One region of the Mixta intestinalis genome, then DNA from elsewhere that is predicted to be linked to it. Evidence: predicted binding sites of a transcription regulator. Region 1 holds the regulator's gene; each other region holds the start of a gene.
The links. The regulator CRP, encoded in region 1, controls carbon source genes, mostly activating them, when cyclic AMP is high. The targets are predictions, from matches to a motif close to ATGTGANNNNNNTCACAT.
Positions count from the first base shown of each region.

Region 2: the regulator CRP is predicted to act here: its motif matches at 1,201-1,218, upstream of C7M51_RS00620 (CdaR family transcriptional regulator).
Region 3: the regulator CRP is predicted to act here: its motif matches at 1,581-1,598, upstream of udp (uridine phosphorylase).

Region 1 covers NZ_CP028271.1:4,199,100-4,201,373, reverse strand. Annotated here, with positions in the region: gene C7M51_RS19410 (OsmC family protein) at 1-210, opposite strand, end outside; gene crp (cAMP-activated global transcriptional regulator CRP) at 509-1,141, shown strand; gene C7M51_RS19400 (YccS/YhfK family putative transporter) at 1,204-2,274, shown strand, end outside.
Region 2 covers NZ_CP028271.1:149,233-151,506, reverse strand. Annotated here, with positions in the region: gene C7M51_RS00620 (CdaR family transcriptional regulator) at 1-1,105, opposite strand, end outside; gene degP (serine endoprotease DegP) at 1,343-2,274, opposite strand, start outside.
Region 3 covers NZ_CP028271.1:3,436,397-3,438,670, forward strand. Annotated here, with positions in the region: gene rmuC (DNA recombination protein RmuC) at 1-607, opposite strand, end outside; gene udp (uridine phosphorylase) at 705-1,469, opposite strand; gene C7M51_RS15880 (dienelactone hydrolase family protein) at 1,748-2,274, shown strand, end outside.

The DNA of each region.
Region 1 (2,274 bases):
CAGCCGCACCTCGCAGTCGGTGACCGCGTTTCGGCCTTTTTGCAGGATCGATACTACGTCAACGGCGCTGCAACCGCCCGCTGCCATCAGCACCATTTCCATGGGGCTCGGCGCTTTATCGCCGGAGTTACCATCCATCAGAACCTGATGCCCTGAAGCGGACTCGCCTAAAAAAGTGAGTCCTTCCACCCATTTTACTCGTGCCTGCATATTCATTATTCCCGGGATAATGCCGCTTACTGTCAGCCTACGCTTTCAGCAGCTAAACGGCAATTGTCCGATTCACCTCAAGCTGAAGCGAGACAACAGGAGACACCAGGATAAAGCTGTGCTACAAACAAAGCTGTAATATTTTCGTTCTCAGAAACGAAAACGGGACTTTTTCACGCCCTGGCGCGCCAGAATTGCCCGGATAAATTTCCAACAGAAAACGCTTTACCATTTCAACGCCTGACAGGGAAACTGCCCCCTGTATTTAGGGCACGATTACAACAGAGGATAACAGCGAATGGTTCTCGGCAAACCGCAAACAGACCCTACTCTCGAATGGTTCCTGTCACATTGCCATATCCACAAATATCCATCAAAAAGTACGTTGATTCACCAGGGTGAAAAGGCCGAAACGCTCTATTACATCGTAAAAGGTGCAGTCGCGGTGCTGATCAAGGATGAAGAAGGCAAAGAGATGATCCTCTCCTACCTCAACCAAGGTGATTTCATTGGCGAGCTTGGCCTGTTCGAAGAAGGCCAGGAACGCAGCGCATGGGTACGGGCAAAAACCGCTTGTGAAGTGGCTGAGATTTCCTACAAAAAATTTCGTCAGCTGATTCAGGTGAATCCTGATATCCTGATGCGGCTGTCTGCTCAGATGGCGCGTCGTCTGCAGGTTACCTCGGAGAAAGTGGGCAATTTAGCTTTCCTCGACGTTACGGGCCGCATCGCACAGACGCTGCTTAATCTGGCAAAACAGCCTGATGCCATGACCCACCCGGACGGTATGCAGATCAAAATCACCCGTCAGGAGATCGGCCAGATTGTCGGCTGCTCACGTGAAACGGTGGGACGCATCCTGAAAATGTTGGAGGATCAAAATCTGATCTCCGCTCATGGTAAGACGATTGTCGTTTACGGCACCCGTTAAGCTTAATTGATCGCACGGCGTGGTGCCCTGCATCACGCCGTGTTTATTTTTGTGATGTGGTGATGTGGCGGAGAATTATCTACCATCCTGAAGTGAACTATGCGCTGCGTCAGACGCTGGTGCTCTGTTTGCCGGTGGCGATCGGCTGGCTGTTAGGGGATTTGCAAAAGGGACTGCTGTTTTCGCTGGTGCCCGCCTGCTGCAATATCGCCGGGCTGGATACGCCGCATAAACGCTTCTTCAAACGGCTGATCGTTGGCGGCTCGCTCTTCGCGCTCAGCAGCTTTCTTATTCAGTGGCTCTCGCTGCACCATATTCCGCTGCCCGTCACCCTCTTTACTATGGCTCTGCTGCTGGGCGTTACCGGTGAAATCGGGCCGCTACATGCCCGTCTGCTTCCAGCCTCGCTGATTGCCGCGATTTTCACTCTCGGCCTGGTGGGGCAAATGCCCATCTGGGTGCCGCCGCTGCTCTATATCGCAGGTACTTTCTGGTATGGGCTGTTTAACTGGCTCTGGTTTCGTCTCTGGAAAGAACAGCCGCTGCGTGAAACGCTAAGCCTGCTCTACCGTGAGCTGGCCGACTACTGTGAAGCAAAATATACCCTGCTCACGCAGCTTACCGATCCGGAAAAAGCGCTGCCGCCGCTGCTGGCGCGCCAGCAAAAAGCGGTCGATCTGATCAATACCTGCTATCAGCAAATGCATATGCTGGCCGCCAATCGCGATCACAGCCATCAACGTCTGACGCGCGCCTTTCAGGTCGCGCTCGATCTACAGGAGCACATTTCCGTCAGCCTGCATCAGCCAAAAGAAGTACAGAAGCTGGTAGAGCAGAGCCACGCGGAGGCGGTGATTCGCTGGAACGCACAAACCATCGCTGCCCGATTGCGTGAGCTGGCGGACGATATGCTCTATCACCGTATGCCGCCGCGCTTCAGTATGGAAAAACCGCTGCTGGGCCTGGAAAAAATTGCGCGTCAGCATCCTGAAAATCCGGTTGGTCATTTTTGCTATTACCACTTCAGCCGCATCGCCCGCGTGCTGCGCACGCAGCGCCCACTCTACCGACGTGATTTACTGGCAGACAGGCAGCGACGGCTTCCGTTATTGCCCGCGTTGCGCAGCTACCTC
Region 2 (2,274 bases), 650 kb from region 1:
AATGGCTGAGATTCAGTCCGGTCAGCTCAGAAATCCGGTTCAGGCGGTATTCCAGCGTATTACGATGAATAAACAGCGCCCGCGCCGTGGCGGAAGGCTGTACGTTATTGCTGAACCAGGCGATCAGGGTGCGCCGCAGCAGGCCGTTATTGTCCATCGCTTTCAGTTTCAGCAGGGGGCGCGCCAGCTCATTGGCCTGCCAGCCGCCGCGCAGGCTGTCGAGCAGCACCGGCAGCACCAGATCCTGATAAAAATAGCTCCGCTGATCCGGCATTCGCTGTTTGCCTACCATCATCGTGGTGCGTGCCGTGCGGTAAGAACGGGCGATGCTGCCCGCGCCGGTAAAATAGTTGCCCAGCGCGATGCGAATACGCAGATGCCCGCTCTCTTTCATCCGCCCTAACAGCAGTTCAACGCGGCGGCGATGTTCATCCTGATCGTAGCGCCCGTGCGCGTTCAGCGCCGGTTTCAGCACCACCATTTCCGTCAGCGACACAATAGCGATCAGGTTATCGCGCTCCGGCGTGATCAGCAGCGTTTGCAGCTGCTGTAGTTCTGCCATTGCGCTATCCACGCCGAGCTGACCGCTGTCTACTTCTACCACCGCCACCACGCGCGGCTGGTTAAGATCGATACCCAGACGTTGCGCCCACTCCATCAGCGCCGGAGAAAGCGTCTCGCTACGGATCAGGTTGAGCACCAGCTCCTCACGCAGACGGCTGTCCTGTGCCAGCATATGCAGCAGCCGCGCCTGCTCCAGCATCATCTCCGCCGTCATGCAGACCAGTTCACCATACTGCCGCAGCGAAAGCGGATCGCCGGTCAGCCCGATAACACCAACAATCTCTCCGGCAATACGCAGCGGCAAATTGACGCCGGGACGGACCCCGTGCAGATGTCGCGCTACCGCATCATCAATATCCACGATACGCGCCTGCGAAAGTGCCAGCAGCGCACCTTCGTGCAGTTCGCCAATGCGCTCCCGATCGCCGCTGCCGATAATCCGACCACGCGCATCCATAACGTTAACGTTGCTGTCGATAATCTTCATCGTACGCGCAACGATATCCTGAGCCAGACGGGCATCCAGGTGATAGTTAGCCATCATTCACTCCTGCAAAGCCGGGGAGCAACAGCATAGAGGGAGAGCCGTCACGAAACATTGTGCAAATGCACAAAACCCCGTTTCGGTTAGAAAAATTGCGGCGAATATCACAAACGCGCCGGACGGAATAGTGCAGCCCCAACGCTGCACATGGAAAGACGAGGGAATTTATCCAACAAAAAAACGGCCCGCTAAGCGGGCCGGAGTACGAAATAACGGACTATTGTGCGAAACGCATTACTGCATCAGCAGATAAATATTGCTGTCACCGCGTTTGATATTCAGCGCCAGCACTGACGGCTTGGTATCAAGGATTTTACGCAGTTCGCCAAGGTTAGTTACCGGCTGCTGGTTCACACCAAGAATCATATCGTCTTTTTTCAGACCGATACGTGCGGCGGCGCTGCCTGGTTTCACGCTATCGACGCGTACGCCTTTCTGACCGCTGACCACCGCATTGCTCAGATCGGCACCTTCAATGCCGGTATAAATGGTGGCGGAATCGACTTTATCCTGCGAGCTTTGTTGCAGCTCTACCGTTACCGTCATCGGCTTGCCTTCACGCAGCAGGCCCAGCACCAGCTTCGTGCCTACCGGCAGCGAACCGACTTCGGCACGCAGCGCGGCGAAGCTGGAGATCTGTTTCTTGTTCAGCGAGATAATAACGTCGCCCGCCTGAATACCTGCTTTCGCTGCGGAGGATTTTGGCATAACCTGGCTGACGAAGGCACCGCGCTGAGCGTCAACTTTCATCGCCTTCGCCAGCTCGGAGTTAAGTTCGGTGCCCATGATGCCCAGTTCGCCACGTTTCACCTGACCAAACTCCACCATCTGCGCGGTCAGGTTTTTTACCATATTGCTGGGGATAGCAAAGCCGATACCGATGTTGCCGCCGTCCGGTGCCAGAATTGCAGTATTAATACCGATCAGCTCGCCGTTAAGGTTAACCAGCGCACCACCGGAGTTACCACGGTTAATCGCCGCATCGGTCTGGATAAAGTTTTCATAGTTTTCCACATTCAGGCCGCTGCGGCCCAGCGCGGAGACGATACCGGAAGTCACCGTTTCGCCCAGCCCGTAAGGGTTACCGATCGCCACGGTGTAATCGCCAACGCGCAGCGTGTCGGAATCAGCAATCTTAATGGCGGTCAGGTTTTTAAACTCCTGTA
Region 3 (2,274 bases), 760 kb from region 1:
GCCGTTCCCGCGCCTCCTGCCCCAGGCTTTCCTGCACCTGACGCCGAAATCCATCCAGCTGCTCGCGCAGCGGCGCAATCAGACCGTTCAGGCTCTGGCGATTCTGCTCATCCACGCGCCGCCCGCTCTGCTCAAAGATACGATTAGCAAGGTTTTCAAACTGGGCGCTGAGACGTTGTTCGCTGTTGGTCAGCAGGCGCTGCTTCTCTTCAGCAGCAAGACGGGTTTCCTCGAGGCGGATGGTCACTTCGCGTAATTCAGCTTCCTGGGCGCTGTTCACTTCCAGCTGGTTGCGTAACTCGCGGCTCAGCTGTTCGCTTTCGTTGCGCCAGTAATCGAAGTGCTGGAGCTTTTCCTGCGCGGCGGTGAGCGCACCATGCAGCTCCAGGCGCTCTTTTTCATGCTGCTGTCGCTGTAGCCGCTCCGCCTGAAACAGCTGTTCCAGCCGGGCTTCCTGCTGCTGCGCCTGATCCAGCGCCTGCTCCAGCAGCCGCCGTTCGGTTTCCTGCATCGCCTGTTCGCGCTGCGCGCGAAAATGGGCAAACAGCCAGCCCGCCAGCCCACCGGCCAGCGCGAAACTGACGCCGACGATCAGTTGAATCTCCACCGCGTTCTCTCCTTACTGTCGCAAACAGAGCCACGGTAGAGGCGCACCTCAGGAATGTCCAGCTAAAAACGGGCCGACGGCGCGTCGGCCCTGAGGATCACGCCAGCAGGCGGCGCGCGGCATCAACCACAATTGCTACCGCATTGCTTTCGGTCTGCTTCATAGTTGCCGCATCCGGGATCTCTTTCTGGGTGCGATTCACGATCACCCCAGCCACCATCCCGGCACGCAGCCCCTGGCTGGCGCACATGGTCAGCAGCGTGGCGGATTCCATCTCATAGTTGAGCACGCCCATCTGCTGCCACTCTTTCATTGAACCCTGGAAGCGGCTAACGACGCGACCAGAGAAGGTATCGTAACGCTCCTGCCCCGGATAGAACGTATCAGAGGAAGCGGTAACGCCAATATGCGGTGTCGCACCGGAGGCTTTTGCCGCTTCCACCAGTGCGGTAGTACAGGCGAAATCAGCAACGGCAGGGAACTCCATCGGCGCGAAGTGCAGACTGGCACCGTCCAGACGTACCGCCGCCGTGGTCACCAGCACGTCACCCACCTGAATATCAGGTTGGATAGCACCGGTGGTGCCGACACGCAGGAAAGTACGAATACCCAGCTGCGCCAGCTCTTCTACAGCGATAGAAGTTGAGGGGCCGCCGATGCCGGTTGAACAAACAATTACCGGTTTACCGTCCAGTTCGGCACGCCAGCTGGTAAATTCACGATGGGAGGCAAGATGCTGCGGATTATCCATCAGCGCGGCAATGCGTTTTACGCGCTCAGGATCGCCCGGCACGATAGCCAGCGTAGCACCCTGTAGGTCTGCTTTAGTAAGTCCTAAATGAAACACATCTGACTGAGCCATTAATCCTCCTGAGAAAAATCGTTTAATTTCCCTACTCTACGGCAAGCATTCGGGAAAATATGTGAATAAAATCACTAGTAAAAATGAAAATTACATTTCATAAAGCAATTAATGTGATTTTAGTCACATTAAAACACTCCGTCTGATCGCTTTGCCATAACCTGCCGTGCGGTTTTATCCCGTCGGATGATAAAGAAAAGATAAACACAGATGCCGCAGCCTGTGGCTGATTTTGGCTATAGTTACCGAATTGCGCTACTACCAGCACGGAGAGAACAATGAAGAACGAAGAGCATCAGGCTCAGCAAGAGCGTCATCGCGGGTTCGCTCCTGCGGCATCGCCCGCCGCCGCTACTGCTATCATCACCGACAGCGAGACGATCGAAGGTGGCGAAACCACCATCAACACCCAGGGCGAGAACATGCCGGCCTGGTTCGCCCGTCCTAAAAACGCTACGGGTCCGCTGCCGGTAGTGCTGGTAGTGCAGGAGATCTTTGGCGTTCACGAACATATCCGCGATATTTGTCGTCGTCTGGCGGCAGAAGGCTATCTGGCGATAGCGCCGGAACTCTATTTCCGTCAGGGCGATCCCAACGACTACAACGATATCGGGCAGCTGTTTCAGCAGCTGGTGAGCAAGGTGCCTGATGTGCAAGTGCTGGCGGATCTCGATCACGTTGCCAACTGGGCGTCACGTCACGGCGGCGATATGCGCAATCTGGCAATCACCGGTTTTTGCTGGGGCGGGCGCATCGTCTGGCTTTATGCGGCACACAATCCGCAGTTGAAAGCGGGCGTCGCCTG